DNA from 2 places in the Marinobacter sp. DUT-3 genome. Region 1 is predicted to be linked to the other one. Evidence: predicted binding sites of a transcription regulator. Region 1 holds the regulator's gene; the other holds the start of a gene.
The links. The regulator FliA, encoded in region 1, starts transcription of late flagellar genes. The targets are predictions, from matches to a motif close to CTAAAGTTTNNNNNNNNNNNGCCGNTAA.
Positions count from the first base shown of each region.

Region 2: the regulator FliA is predicted to act here: its motif matches at 2,666-2,693, upstream of flgM (flagellar biosynthesis anti-sigma factor FlgM).

Region 1 covers NZ_JBNRMG010000001.1:179,239-187,062, reverse strand. Annotated here, with positions in the region: gene ACQUWM_RS00860 (chemotaxis protein CheW) at 1-1,732, opposite strand, end outside; gene ACQUWM_RS00855 (protein phosphatase CheZ) at 1,749-2,534, opposite strand; gene cheY (chemotaxis response regulator CheY) at 2,556-2,939, opposite strand; gene ACQUWM_RS00845 (RNA polymerase sigma factor FliA) at 3,080-3,826, opposite strand; gene ACQUWM_RS00840 (MinD/ParA family protein) at 3,857-4,669, opposite strand; gene flhF (flagellar biosynthesis protein FlhF) at 4,773-6,074, opposite strand; gene flhA (flagellar biosynthesis protein FlhA) at 6,135-7,824, opposite strand, start outside.
Region 2 covers NZ_JBNRMG010000001.1:973,419-981,242, forward strand. Annotated here, with positions in the region: gene ACQUWM_RS04390 (CheR family methyltransferase) at 1-713, opposite strand, end outside; gene ACQUWM_RS04395 (chemotaxis protein CheV) at 754-1,683, opposite strand; gene flgA (flagellar basal body P-ring formation chaperone FlgA) at 1,874-2,575, shown strand; gene flgM (flagellar biosynthesis anti-sigma factor FlgM) at 2,755-3,075, shown strand; gene ACQUWM_RS04410 (flagella synthesis protein FlgN) at 3,083-3,553, shown strand; gene ACQUWM_RS04415 (pilus assembly protein PilB) at 3,590-4,327, opposite strand; gene ACQUWM_RS04420 (peptidylprolyl isomerase) at 4,569-5,174, shown strand; gene mnmC (bifunctional tRNA (5-methylaminomethyl-2-thiouridine)(34)-methyltransferase MnmD/FAD-dependent 5-carboxymethylaminomethyl-2-thiouridine(34) oxidoreductase MnmC) at 5,171-7,084, shown strand; gene ACQUWM_RS04430 (CBS domain-containing protein) at 7,152-7,787, shown strand; gene ACQUWM_RS04435 (hypothetical protein) at 7,784-7,824, opposite strand, start outside.

The DNA.
Region 1 (7,824 bases):
CATTCACCAGTGGCAGCGCGAACGACTGTTCACCCAGCATGATCATCAGCGTGGGCATGATGGCCAGGGTCAGCGGCACTTTAATGACGATTCGCGAGCCTTTGCCAAGCTCCGATTCCACGTTCAGTTGACCGTTCAGTTGGCCGATCTTGGTTTTTACCACGTCCATGCCGACACCACGGCCGGACACATCGGAAATCTGGTCCTTGGTTGAAAAGCCGGCGGCAAAGATCAGGTTGAAACACTCGCTTTCGGTAAGCCGGTCCGCGGCGTCCTGATCGTATAAGCCTTTTTCAACGGCCTTACGACGCAACACCTCGGGATCCATGCCGGCACCGTCATCCTCGATGGACAACAGGATATGATCCCCTTCCTGCTCGGCATTCAGGGTCACTGTACCGGACCGGGGTTTGCCAGCCTTTTCACGGACATCCGGCGCCTCGATACCATGGTCTACCGAGTTACGAACCAGGTGGACAAGGGGGTCCGAGAGGGCTTCCACCAGGTTCTTGTCCAGGTCAGTGTCTTCCCCGTGCATCACCAGGCTGACTTCTTTCTTGAGGCTCCGGGCCAGGTCCCGCACCACCCGGGGAAAGCGGCCAAAGACTTTCTTGATCGGCTGCATCCGCGTCTGCATCACCGCTGACTGGAGGTCCGTGGTGACTACATCGAGATTCGACACCGCCTTGTGCATGTGCTCGTCTTCGCTTGCGGCGCCCAGACGCTGCAAGCGGTTACGCACCAGCACCAGCTCGCCGACCATATTCATGATGTCGTCGAGGCGCTTGGTGTCCACCCGGACAGAGGTCTCAGTTGCGGGCGCCTGTTCTTTCGATGCTGCGGGTGCTCGGGTTTCGGCTTTCTCGGGCGTCTCCGCTTTGGCGGCCGGCGCCGACTTCGCAGTATCGGGCGCGGGCTTGCTGGCCGCCTTCGGGCTGCTCTCAGCCGTGGGGCCGCCGCCCTTGCCGTGGAGGTCATCCAACAGCTTCTCGAATTCATCGTCAGTGATCAGATCGTCATTGCCCTTGCTGGCCTGATCACCGGACTCGGTCGGTGGCTCGATATCAGCATCACCGGCCGGCGCACCGGCGAATTGCCCCTTGCCATGGAGCTCGTCCAGCAGCGCTTCGAACTCGTCATCGGTAATGTCATCGTCACCGGCGGCGCTGTCGTCCCCTGCTGGGTCAGAGGCAGTTTCCGGACCGGCTTCGGCTTTTTCACCATCCAGCGCGTCCAGCAGCTGTTCGAATTCGTCATCGGTGATATCACCATGATCATCACCGCTGGCGGCGTCACTTGTCGTTTCCACAGGGGCTTTACCGGCACCCGCGGAGGACGCCCCTTCCGGCTCAGCCAGGGCGTCCAGGGCGGCAATCAGAGCTTCCGGAGCTGGCGTCAGTTCCTCATGGTTACGCACCTGCTCAAACATCGCATTGACGTTGTCCAGGACCTCAAGCACCACATCCATCAACTCCGAATCCACTTTGCGCTTGTGATTCCGGAGAATATCGAAGACGTTCTCTGCAGAGTGACAGCAGTTCACCAGGGCTTCCAGCTGAAGGAAACCCGCGCCACCCTTTACGGTATGGAAGCCACGGAATATGGCGTTGAGGAGATCACTGTCATCCGGATTCTGTTCAAGATCCACCAGCTGCTCAGACAGCTTTTCAAGTATCTCGCCTGCTTCAACCAGAAAGTCCTGCAGGATCTCTTCATCGGCATCAAACGCCATGGGTTACCCTCTTAATTCAGAAACCGAGACTGGACAAAAGATCGTCAACATCGTCCTGACCCGATACCACATCTTCACGCTTATCGGCGTTCATCTGCGGGCCAACGCCCTGCTCTGCCGACACTTCGCTTGATTCAATCTCATGTATGGTGCCGGTCAGCTGATCCACATGACTCGCCATCATCACCAGGCCTAGCAGGTGTTCCTCCACTTCCTTCACCAGGTCGGTGACCTTCTGGATCACCTGCCCGGTCAGGTCCTGGAAATCCTGGGCCAGCAGGATTTCCGAGAGGTTGTTGTACATGGTGTCGGCATCCCGGGTCAGCGTTACGAAGAACTGGTCAATCCGACCGTAGAGGTCCCGGAATTCCGCCGGCTCCATTTCCCGCCGACGCAGACGCTGCCACTCGTCTCTCAATACCGCCGCCTCATCACGGATAGCATGGGCCTGAGGCATGGTTTCCTCGACCAGGTCCATGGTGCGATTGGCAGCCTGACCGGTCATTTGCACAACGTATTCCAGGCGATCGGACGCATCGGTCATTTTTGACAGCGCTTCCTGCTGCTCGGCATTGCGGGGATCGATCTGGAAATTGCGAATCGCTTCGTGGAGGCTGCGGGTAAGCCGCCCGACTTCCCGATACAGGCTTTGATCCCGGACTTCGCTGAGATCATTGATTACGTTCATAGCCCCTGCATAGTCACCGGCATTGACCTGTTCAACCAGCTCGTTGGCCTGTGCGCGGAGCTTTTCCGTCACCTCCGGATCAAGGCCCTGCGGGTTCTTTTTGCTATCGCTCATGAGAGCCCATCCGACCTTTGGTTACTGGATTCGTTCGAAGATTTTCTCAATCTTCTCCTTGAGTACTGCGGCGGTAAACGGCTTCACAACATAGCCATTCACCCCTGCCTGCGCGGCGGCGACAATCTGATCCCGCTTTGCTTCGGCGGTGACCATGAGAACCGGAAGGGTTTTCAGGTTTTCATCGGCACGTACAGCCTTTAGCAGATCAAAACCGGACATACCCGGCATGTTCCAGTCAGTCACCAGGAAATCGTATTTACCGCTTTGCAACATGGGCAACGCGGTGTTGCCGTCATCCGCTTCGTCGGTATTGGTGAATCCCAGATCACGCAGCAGGTTCTTGATGATCCGTCGCATTGTGGAAAAGTCGTCCACAATGAGGATTTTCATGTTCTTGTCCAATGGGACCTCCAGTTTTGTCACACCCGGAATGCGTTTTATCTTTCTGCCAGACTCTGGCAGGCCGGTGGTTTAACCGCTTATTGTGTGGTGTTTGAACCCGTTGTAAAGCGCCGGTTACCAAAAGCTACAGACAGCCAACCTCAATACACGTTGGGCTCATGTCGCCAGCCCGTCAGCCTGCCCCGAAGCCTCAGCGCGGCCTGACTGTGGATCTGGCTGACCCGGCTTTCACTCACCCCCAGGACAGCACCGATTTCCTTGAGGTTCAGCTCCTCCTGGTAGTACAGGCTGAGCACCAGTTTTTCTCTCTCGGGGAGCTCGCCAATCGCTTCCGCCAGACTGCGCTTGAAAGCATCGGACGTAATATCGTCCAGCGGATTATCACTGGCCTCTGCTTCCTCTATCGGCAGGTCGCCGGATTCATTGAGCTCATCCAGGCTAAAAAGTTTGCCGCTGTTGGCATCGCTCAGGCTGGAGTGGTATTCATCAAGGGACATCTCCAGCTCTTCAGCGACTTCCTGGTCCTGGGCCTCACGGCCAAGACGATCCTCAACAGCCTTGATGGCCTGGGAGATACGGCGGGCATTACGATGAACGGAACGGGGTACCCAGTCGCCCTTGCGGATTTCATCCACCATGGCGCCCCGGATACGGATACCAGCGTAGGTTTCAAAGGTTGCGCCCTTGGTAGAGCTGTACCTTTGCGCAGCCTCAAGCAGCCCGATCATGCCGGCCTGCATCAGGTCTTCCAGCTGCACCGAGGCCGGCAAGCGGGCCATCAGGTGCAACGCGATCTTTTTCACCAGCGGAGCATGCTCTTCCACTAGCCGGGAAGCACCCCCGACGCCTGCTTTTTGGTAGATTCCCAGGTTTTTCGTCAATGTCATGTATCCAGCTTTTTGGTGACAGGATCAATGTCAGACTTCGACGAGCCGCTCCACAAAGAATTCCAGGTGTCCGCGGGGAGATGACGGCAGCGGCCAGTTGTCGACCTTCTCAGCCAGAGCCCTGATCGCCAGTGACGCTTTGGCCCTGGGGTAGGCATCCAGCACCGCTTTCTGCCTCTGCACCGCTTTCCGGACGGCTTCGTCGTAAGGCACCATACCCACGTATTGTAGTGCCACATCAAGAAACCGCTCGGTGACCCGGGTCAGTTTTTCAAAAAGATGCTTCCCTTCCTGCTCGTTCCGGACCTGGTTGGCAAGAATACGGAAACGGTTGGTGCCGTACTCACGGTTCATCAGCTTGATCAGAGCGTATGCGTCGGTAATGGATGTCGGTTCGTCACACACCACCAGCAGCAGCTCCTGAGAAGCTCTCAGGAAACTGATGACGGATTCGGAAATCCCCGCTGCGGTATCGACGATGAGGACGTCAATCTGGTCACCGAGCTCGCTGAACGCATTGATCAGACCAGCGTGCTCCATGGAGGTGAGCTGGGTCATGCGCTGGGTTCCCGAGGAGGCCGGGACAATCTTGATACCACCCGGGCCATCGACCAGGACATCCCGCAAGTCGCAATCACCCGCCAGCACATCCGAGAGGTTGCGATTGGCGGTGATACCCAGCAGAACATCTATGTTGGCCAGACCCAGGTCAGCATCCAGCAACACGACACGACGGCCTTTCTGGGCCAGGGCAATACCCAGGTTAACTGACACGTTGCTCTTACCAACGCCGCCCTTCCCGCCGGAAACTGCAATCACCTGTACCGGATGTGGTTTGCTCATACTTGGTTTTATCTCTCGCCACGTTTGACCGAAGGCTCAGTTGTATTTCAACGGCGCCTGTTCACGCCGGATAGTCCGTCATCCGGTATGGCCGGGGAGTGTTTCAGGCCCCCTCTGCCACCGCCTGCTGTTGCTGGAGTGTTTTAAGCCGCTCCACGGCCAGTCGAACCAGGGGCACCGCTTCGGCGTGGTGCAGATCTTCGGGAATCTTCTGGCCATCCGTGTAATACGCCACGGGCAGACCGGACTCCATGACAAACCCCAAAGATTCACCCAGGGTCAGGGCTTCGTCGACTTTTGTCATCACACAGCCCGCAAGGTTAGCCATCTTATAGCAATGCCACACTGATTTCATAATACGCGGTTGGCTGGTCGCTGACACTACCAGGTGCGTACGAATCCGGTGATGGCTCCTGGCCAGTTCTGACAGTTGTTGCTCATAGCCCTTGTCAGTGCTGGTCAGGCCGGCGGTATCAATCAGCACCAGGTGGCGATCCGACAACTCGTCGAGGATATCATCAAGGGAATGGCTCTCATCCACCACCCGCACCGGCACATTCAGGATACGACCGAACACAAACAACTGCTCATGGGCGGCCACGCGATAACGATCCGTGGTGACCAGGGCCAGGGAATCCGCACCATGGCGCAGGACATGGCGCGCCGCAAGCTTGCCAATGGTTGTGGTCTTACCGGATCCGGTGGGCCCAACCAGCGCGTATACGCCCCCCTGATCCAGCCACTCGGTTCGTGAGGTTTTCACCCCGGTGGCCAGCATTTTCAGGGACTGCTTCCAGCCATCGTCAAGGCGCCCGCCTTTATGGCGGCGGGACAGGGAGCCGGACAGATCGAGGCTCAGGCCGAATTCCTGCAAACGTTCGGACAGGCGCTGCTGAACCGCGTTGTTCGCCGGCTTTTTCGGCTCGGCGGTCCGGGCCCCCACCATGTCCCGTAATGAACTGATCTCGGCCCGCATCTGTGCAAGCTCATCGGAGTAGCCGCCCGGTGCGCCTGATGAGGCGACCGATCCGGACTCCGTTGCGGCAGACTCAAGCCCCAGCGCCGAATCGTCGATGAACGCCGAGTTATTGGCATACCCGGCGCCAACGCTTGCCCGCTTCTCGCGAACCTCGCGAATACGGTCCCGGGAACGCCCCAGTTCCTGTTCCAACCGGCGATGTTGTTCCGCCTGCATTTCCGCAAGACGGGACCCGTTGGTGGCCTCCCGGGCCTGATCACCAAGACGCTGACGCGCCATGTTTTCGTCGTAGTCCAGCGCCGTCACAATTTCGACACCGCCGTCCACCCGGCGATTGGAGAGTATCACGGCGTCCGGACCCATCTGTTCCCGAACCTGCTTCAGTGCCTCTGCCATGGTCTGAGCAAAAAAACGTTTTACTTTCATGATGCCTCATCCTCCACCGGCAACGCCGTGCCTGCGTTGTCCGCTTTGTCATCCGCGGCCTTACTGCCCGACGGACGCCACAATGGTGATCTGTTTGTTATCCGGAACTTCCTGGTAAGACAGTACGTGCAATCGCTCCACCCCATAACTGGCAAACTTCGCCAGCACCGGTCGCAACGGGCCTGACACCAGCAGAATCGCTGGCTTGCCAAGCATCTCCTGGCGCTGGACACTCTCCTGCAGGGATCGCTGCAGTTTCTCCACCATGTTCGGCTCCAGCACCAGCCCGATGTCTTCCTGACCGCCGGATTGTTGACTCTGTTGAACTGACTTTAGCAATAACTGTTCCAGGTCTGGATCCAGGGTGATCACCGGGATCTCCTGCTCGTTGCCACAAATGCTCTGAATGATCATTCGGCGCAGGGCCTGGCGGGCAACGGTGGTAAGCAGCTTCGGATCCTGACTCTTCGGATGAACGTTCACAATGGACTCCGCGATGGAACGCATATCGCGGATCGGCACCTCTTCCTTGAGCAGATTCTGCAGTACCTTCAACAGCAGGCTGATGGAAATGGTGGTTGGAACCAGCTCTTCCGCCAGCTTGGGAGACACCTTCTCCAGCTGGTCCAGCCACTTCTGGGTTTCTTCGTGGCCAAGCAATTCGTGGGCATGCTTCTGCAATATCTGGTTCAGATGGGTGGCCACCACGGTACTGGCATCCACCACTGTATACCCCAGGGTCTGGGCCTGGTCTTTCTTCTCGGGCTCAATCCAGCTGGCATCCAGGCCAAACGCCGGATCCTTGCCTGCAATTCCCTCGATTTTGCCAAACACCTGGCCAGGGTCGATGGCCAGTTCCCGGTCCGGGTGAATCTCGGCCTCGGCCAAGGTCACGCCCATCAGGGTGATGCGATACACATTCGGCATCAGGTCCAGGTTGTCGCGAATATGGACCGACGGCATCAGGAACCCCAGATCCTGGGACAGTTTCTTGCGCACCCCCTTGATACGACTCAGCAACTGACCGCCCTGGGATTTGTCCACCAACGGGATCAGACGGTAACCCACTTCCAGGCCCACGATGTCGACGGTGGCAACGTCGTCCCAGCCCAGTTCACGGGTTTCGCCCGGCGCAGGCAGAGCCTGCCCCTGATCTCCGCCATCCCCTCCGGGCGGTATATCCCGTCCCGCAGGCTGCGCGCCTCCGCGTACCGGGAATACACCCTCTTCCTCGACCGTCTGGCGGTCACGTTGCCAGATCAGGTAAGCTGCGGTGGCAGCGATACCGCCAAGCCCCAGAAACGCAACGTGGGGCATACCGGGGATGAGCCCGAGAATAATCAGGATAGCGGCAGCAATAGCCAGCGCCTTGGGCGCACTGAACATCTGTTGCAGAATCTGGCCACCCATATCCTGGCTGGACGTTACCCGGGTCACCATGATCGCAGCTGACGTTGACAGCAGCAGCGAAGGAATCTGTGCCACCAGGCCATCCCCGATCGTCAGCAACGCGTAGTTCTGAGTGGCCGTTCCGAAATCCAGGCCATGCTGCAACATACCAATGGCGACACCACCAATCAGGTTGATAGCGAGGATAAGAAGGCCGGCAACCGCATCGCCCTTGACGAACTTGCTGGCACCATCCATGGAGCCGTAGAAATCCGCCTCCTGGGCCACCTCCGAACGCCTGTGCTTGGCCTCTTCCTGATTGATCAGGCCAGCGTTCAGGTCGGCATCGATCGCCATCTGC
Region 2 (7,824 bases), 790 kb from region 1:
GCGTGAATGCGCGTCAGGATGTCCTTTTTGAGTTCCGCAGAAAAATATATCAACACATTGCGGCACATGACAATATCAAACTTGCCCAGCATATACCGCTCCAGCAGGTTCAGTTCCTTGAACTCCACCATGCTCTTGATCTGGGGACGTATCTGCCAGCCGCCGTTCAAAGATGGCGCGAAGAACTGCTTCTGGCGCTCCGGGGACAGCCCGCGCCCAATCGCGATCATTTCGTACTCACCTTTGCGGGCGACTTCCAGAACGCTTTTGGATATATCCGTTGCAGTCAGCTTCACATCCCGGAGTTTACCCGGGCGCTGACGCCGGAACTCCTCGATGATCATGGCCACCGAGTATGGTTCCTGCCCCGTGGAACAGGCAGCCGACCAGATCCTCAAAGGCTGCATGGATTTGCGTTCAGCAAACTCAGGCAGCAGCTTTTCCTGAAGAATCCGGAACGGGTGGTTGTCGCGGAACCACAGGGTTTCATTGGTGGTCATCGCGTCAATGACCAACTCCCTGAGATTGCTGCGGCCCGGACGCTTCAGCTGCCCCAGCAGATCCCCGAGGGTTGTAAGCTGGTTTTCTTCGAGAATGCGGCGCAGACGGCTTTTTACGAGGTATTGTTTGTTCTCACCCAGCAGAATGCCACAGGCATCCTGCAGGAACGTCTTAAAAGCTTCGTATTCCTGTGGCGTAATGTCCGCTTTCATTGAATCTCTGCGTCAGGTGAATCTGCAAGGATCGCTGGCCCTAGGCACGATCAATTATTTCCATAACCTTCTCGGCCAGCTCATCTGCACTGAACTTTGCCATAAACTCGTCAGCGCCAACCTTCTGCACCATTGCGGTATTGAACACACCGCTCAGTGAGGTATGGAGCATAATAAACATATCCCGTAACGCCGGATCGTTTTTGCATCGGGTCACCAGAGTGTAACCATCCATCTCTGGCATTTCGACGTCGGAAATCACGAGGGACAAATGATCGCTGGCCCTGGAACCATCTTCAGTGATTTTTTTCAGGTAATCAAAAGCCTGCTTCCCATCGTCCCGTGTAACAACCTCCATGCCGATGGCGGTCAGGCATCGCTCTATCTGCCGTCTCGCGACACTGGAGTCATCAACGACCAGCACAGGCAGGTGTGCCTGAACACGCCCGGCGCTGCGGGCCACCAAATCCTGGTTAACATCGTCCCTGAGCGGAGAAACTTCTGCAAGAATCTTTTCTACATCGATGATTTCAACCAGTTTGTCGTCCATTTTTGTGACCGACGTCAGGTACACATCGTTGCCGGCACCCTTGGGCGGCGGCAGGATATCTTCCCAGTTCATGTTCACGATCTGGTCAACACCGGTAACCATAAACCCCTGGGTCTTGCGGTTGTACTCGGTGATGATGACGAAGCTGTTCGCCAGCTCCTCGCGGGGAACTCCGGGATGGCCGATGGCCATGGCCAGATCAATGACGGGGATGGTTTCACCGCGGATATGGGCGACCCCCCGAACCACGCTACGACTTTTGGGAATCGACGACAGCTTGGGGCACTGCAGGACTTCCTTTACCTTGAAAACGTTGATGCCATACATCTGCCTGCCGCGAAGACGGAACAACAGGAGCTCCAGGCGGTTCTGCCCCACCAGCTGCGTACGCTGATTTACACTGTCGAGTACCCCTGCCATTACTTTTCCCCCAGGTCTGCCCGCGGACATGCCGGCATGCATTTTGCTTTTTCTGCTCTCAAGAGCGGATGAAACCAGCTTTTCGCCGGAATTTTGACTCACTATGTGAAGTTAACGGCCGATTCCCCGAACCCTTAAGCTTTTCGGGATCTTCCACTGACAATTGACAGCATAGGACAAACCGCAGCGTATGCGCATCACCATTTTTGTCGTCACACTGTTAACGTCTGTCCCGGTGCTGGTGCAGGCCGCAAACACCACCGCCGAGCAGATCAGGAGCGCTGCGGCTTCGTTCCTTGACGAGTTTTCGAAACAACAGGCGGACAACGGTTTCGAGGTCATACACAAAACCGGCCGACTGGACAGCCGACTGGCCCTGGCCACCTGTAACGCCCCCCTGGACGTCAGTTTCAGCGGTGATCCCTGGAAAACCACGCAACCGACGTTACAGGTCTCGTGTCGCGGCGAACGGCCGTGGCGCATGTTTCTCAACGCGTCCGTGTCCATTACCGGAGAAGGCCTTGTGGCCGCACGCCCACTGGCCAGGGGAGAGCGGGTCATGGCGAACATGATCGAAACGGACTCAGTCGTGGTTAATGCCACCCGCAAGGGTGTGATTAACAACGTTGACCAGCTGGTGGGCATGGAGATGCGACGCGGCGTCAACGCCGGCACACTGATGACGCCAGACCTGCTCTCAGCTCCGGCAGCGGTGACCAGAGGCGATCATGTTATCATCACCGCCAGAAGTGGAAATTTCTCGGTCAATTCTCGCGGCAAGGCCATGGCCGACGCGGGCGTGGGCGATCAGGTACTGGTAGAGAATCTGTCATCGTCCCGCACCGTGAAAGCATTGGTGACCGCCCCGGGCCAGGTTGAAATTCCTATGTAGGTGCGGCGCGCTTTTTCCGCAGGCGGCAGAGTCTTGCCGCTCCACGCTCTGCGAATGACAGAAGTGTAATCTTCTGGAGCTAAAAATTCGCTAAAGCTTCCGGCCTGACGGCCGATACGCAGGTATAAAATTCGCGAATGCTGTCCCCCGTACAGTCAATAAGGTAAGCAGGTACCGATATGTCAGTTGACTTTAATGGAATTGGTCCCGGCCAGGTCAACACCCAGAGAACCACGGCCGACAAGTCTGGCTCCACCCAGAATGCCCAGCCCCAGGCACCCGAGCAGGCCAAGAGCCAGGGTGCCCGCGGTGAGAACGTAAACCTGAGCAATCAGGCCAAGAACCTGAAACAGCTGGAACAGAAGCTGGGTGATTATCCGGAAATGGATGATGACCGCATTGAGCAGATCCGTGCGGCGCTGGCCGATGGTTCATACAAGGTTGACGCCGAGAAACTGGCCCAGAAAATGCTTGAGATGGATAAAAGCATATTCGGGTGAGTAAATCATGGCCGCAATCGATGAACTGAAAGACCTTCTCTCTCAGGATATCCGTCAACTGGATGCACTGGCGGATATTCTGGAGCAGGAAAAGTCCTGCCTCTCTTCCTCGGACATGCAGGCACTGCAAGCAATAACGACCGAGAAAAACACCCTGCTCGACCAGATCCGCGGCCGTGCCAGGCAAAAAATTCATACCCTCGTTGCCATGGGCTATCGCCCGGAAAGCGGAGCGCCATCCCGTTTTATCCGCAGCGCCGGATTATCCGATCTTGCGTCGCTGTGGTCGCAGGCCAATGAGCGCCTGACGTTCTGCCAGGAGATCAACCAGAACAACGGTCGCGTCATCAGCCACATGCAGAAGCGCCTGTCGCGCCTGACAGACATCTTCCGTGGCGCCAGCAGCCAGCAAAAGCTTTACGGCGCCCATGGCGAACAGACCGGCGCTTCCCAGAGAACCATCCTGGCCAGCGCCTGATTCCGGCCAACGCACTCTCCGGAATGCCTGCAGACCTTACCGGGTATAGATGGTCATCCGCGAAGCCGGATCGAAACGGATATCGTGGATGCTGACATTGCCCAGCGCCGGCGTTCGCCCGCCACTGACCCGGATGTTATCCATGTGGATCTCCTCTATCCGCTCCGGGAAAGCCAGGGTGAGCGATCCATCAGTCCCGAGCTGATGTCGGGGTTCGTCATCGCGATAGTGAACCCCTTTAATGGTCAGGTCGGAGTCCAGGAAGTTCAGGATTGGAACAAAAATATGGGCCGTCAGCTTGATACCTTCCACCACATCCGGCTCCTGGCTGCCTTCACCGCCCCCCGGCACCATGGCGGTGGCGGCAGCAATACGTTGCGCCAACGCGCTATCCCCCTGCCCGGCCACCCTCGCCAGATCGTCATCACTCAACGGTGAGAACCCCTTGCTCCGATACATCTCTCCGGAGTCCGGCGAAGCCGCCTGCGGAGAGTCTGCGCCACTACTGGCCGCAAAACTGACCAGCGGCTGCAGCGGCAATGCCACCATGGTGATCAACGCTGCAGCGTTGCGGTACCGGGACTGGTGCTTAAGAACCCTGTAGAGCTCCCGCTCGGTGATCCACCCCGCCTGGACCAGCACCTCCCCAAGACGCTGCCCGGTTTCCTCCTGAAGGCGCAATCCCTCTTCCAGCTGTACCGGAGATAAATACCCCCGGTTGATGAGCAATCGCCCCAGCCTTGATCTCTCTTCAAATCCCTGACGGATCTTCACTTGGCCCCTCCCTTGATTGCACTCACCGTACATCCCGGCCCGGCGCTATTTTGTTGTTAAACAATCTTAAGACAGGTTAGACGATCACCACGCATCGTGCATGGAGATTATCCGTTCCCGAAGGAATATCTGCTAACATCCGACTACTCAAAGCTACCGCTGCCCGATGGCCAGCACTTTCCACGGAGTGAACAAGGTGACCCAGAACCAATCGCAATCCAAGGCCGCTTCCCCGCTTTTTGTGACCCGTTTCTTGCTGATCCTGATGGCGTCACTTTCGTTCAGCACTCAGCTCTTGGCGGAAGAACCCCGCTCCGCGGATAACCCGTTGCCCCAGGTCCGCATGGAGACCAGCGAAGGCGTTATCGAAATCATGCTTCGTCCGGATGTGGCTCCGGAAACCGTGGCAAACTTCCTTGAATATGTGGAAAGCGGCTATTACCGGGACACGATCTTTCACCGGGTGATTCCCGGATTCATGATTCAGGGCGGTGGTTTTGATCGCGACCTTGTTCGCAAGGACACCCGCAGCCCGATCCCCAACGAAGGCAGCCCCACCCTGAAAAACCTGAGGGGAACCATTGCCATGGCGCGTACCGGCCAGCCCCACTCGGCGACCTCCCAATTCTTTATCAATGTTGTAGACAACCCATACCTGAACGCATCGGACAACCCCAAAAAATGGGGATATGCAGTCTTTGGAAAAGTAACCGAAGGCATGGGTGTCGTGGATGCGATCGCCAGCACGCCAACCGGTCACTCCGGCGGCATGGCGGATGTCCCCCGGGAACCGGTGACCATCAACAACATCACCATTATCAATAGCGGCAACGCTTCCGGGAACTGATGGCAGAAGTAACAGCGCCGGCCATGGAGCCGGCCGATATCCTGTGGCATGACGGCGTTCCGGAATCCCGGCTGTTCGGTGATCTCTATTTCAACCGGGACAACGGGCTGGATGAGACCCGATATATTTTTATCGGGCACAATCGATTACCGGAACGCTTTGCCCGGGTCGGGAAGCACGCCTCGTTTGTTGTCGCGGAATCCGGCTTTGGTACCGGCCTGAACTTCCTGGCGACCTGGCAGGCCTGGCGGAACAGTCCCGCCAGCCAGCACGCCACCCTCCACTTTGTGTCTGCGGAACGTTATCCTCTGACCCGGGACGACCTGGTCCGGGCAATGAAGTTATGGCCGGAACTGACTGACCTCAGTAACCAGTTGGTCGATCAATACCCACCACTGGTGGCGGGAGTCCACCGAATATTGCTGGATGGGGGGCGGGTTCGTCTGACGCTGTATTTCGGGGACGTTCTGGATGCCTGGCGGGAACTGGAATTCACCGCCGATGCATGGTTCCTGGACGGCTTCGCCCCCTCTCTGAATCCGGGTATGTGGCTGGACGATGCCATCAGTCAGGTCCGCCAACACAGCAAACCGGGCACCACTCTGGCCACCTTCACGGCCGTTGGCCGCATCCGGCGCGCCCTCGCGGACACCGGTTTTACGATGATCAAAACCGCCGGGTTTGGTCGTAAACGGGAAATGATTACAGGTGAAATCCCGCTTCCCGCGTCCGCCACGTTGGAACCAGAGGCCAGCAAACCGGGCTCCGTCGCGGTTATCGGCGCCGGTATCGCAGGCAGCCTGTTAGCCAGAAACCTCGCCGATAGAGGGGTTGAAGTCACCCTGATAGACAAAGCCGATGATGCTGGCGCAGCCGCATCCGGCAACCTGCAGGGCGCGCTTTACGTCAAGCTGGGCGTGGAATTCAACGCCCAGACCCAACTGGCATTGACCTCCCTGCTGTTCAGCCAACGCTATTACACACCGTTAACGGGCAACGGCTGGCACCCTACCGGGCTGCTGCAAACAGCCTGGAGTGATCAGGAGCAACAGCGCCAGGAGCGATTCCTGAATCGTAACCACTACCCGTCGGACATAGTGACACCGGTGGATTCGGCAACCGCCGGCAAGCTGACCGGTATACCCGTTGGCACAGGCGGGCTGTGGTTTCCCCACAGTGGCTGGCTGGAACCAGCATCCCTCTGCCGGACACTGACGGATCATCCCAACATCCGCCGCCATTTTTCCATGGATGTCCGCCGCCTAACGCAGTTGGAAGATCGGTGGCTGATCCCGGGTGCTGGAACCGACATCAGCGCCGACAAGGTCGTCCTCTGCGCCGGTCACCAGACACCGGAACTGATCCCCATGGCGGGTGGCACGGGCGCATTCCGGTTTAAAGCAATACGCGGCCAGGTCAGCCACTTGCCCGAAGACAGCGTCCGCGCACCAAGTGCTGTGATTTGCGGCCCCAGGTACATCAACCCTGCCCGCAACGGACTCTGCGTGACCGGCGCCACCTTTGACCTTCATGACCTGTCACCACAGCAAAGCCTGGACAGCCATCGGGAAAATCTCAACGAACTGACGGCCATGCTTCCCGACCTTTGGCCAGACAAGCCGCCGGCAGAGTCAAAGATAGCCCGGCTTCAGGGACGGGTCGGGTTCCGGTGCACGACCCATGACTATCAACCGGCTGCGGGCGAGCTGGCCAATCTGGAAGGCAGTACCCTTGATGGCCTGTTCGTATTCACCGGGCTCGGCAGCAAGGGCCTCACCTATGCCCCGTTGCTCGCGGAATTCCTTGCGGATAAGCTCACGGGGCAACCGCCATGCCTGCCCCGTTCGCTATCAAAACGGGTGGACCCGCACAGGTGTTATAGGATGAAAATTTCCAGATCCAGTGGGTGATCGGACTGAAGGTTTCCGCAACACGGCCGATAACCAATGAAAGGGCACTCAAACCCCGGAGATACCCATGGCCATATTTGTCAGTGAACCCGGCAGACCTGTCGGAACTCGCCTACCGGAAATCTTTCGGGGACGCCGCGTGGGTGACGTGACGGAAATGACGGAATCCCACGCCATTAACACTGGCCACAGCGAAGTGACGGATGCGGAATTTCAGCGGGCCAGCCATTCTCCTGCCCATCACCGGGCGATGGAAGAATATGGCTCCGCGGCCTATGACGAGCCCAGGGAACAACGCAGTTACCTTCCGGTATCGACCATCTGTACACCGGTTATCCACTCACTGCCGGCCACCGCAACCTTGTCGGAAGCCCTGACCACCATGGATGACCATGGCGTACACCACCTGGTGGTCACCGCAGGGGACAATGTCGCCGGGCTGATCGACCTGCGCTGGCTTCTCGCCTGGTTGCACGAGAACCAGGCTAACGCCATGAGTTATAGCCTGGCACATATCGAGTTGCCGGCATTCCTGACAGCATCGCCGGAAACCGACGCCCACCAGTTGGCAAGGCTGATGCTGGCCCATCAACTGAATGCCGCGCTGGTCATCGACAAACAGGGAGCGCCCGCCGGCATCGTCACCAGTACCGATTATCTGAAGCTGTACGCCGCCGCAGGTCGTCAGCAGGGTAACGTTTAGTTCAGCCGCTTGCCCTCCGCTGAGAACAGTACGATCT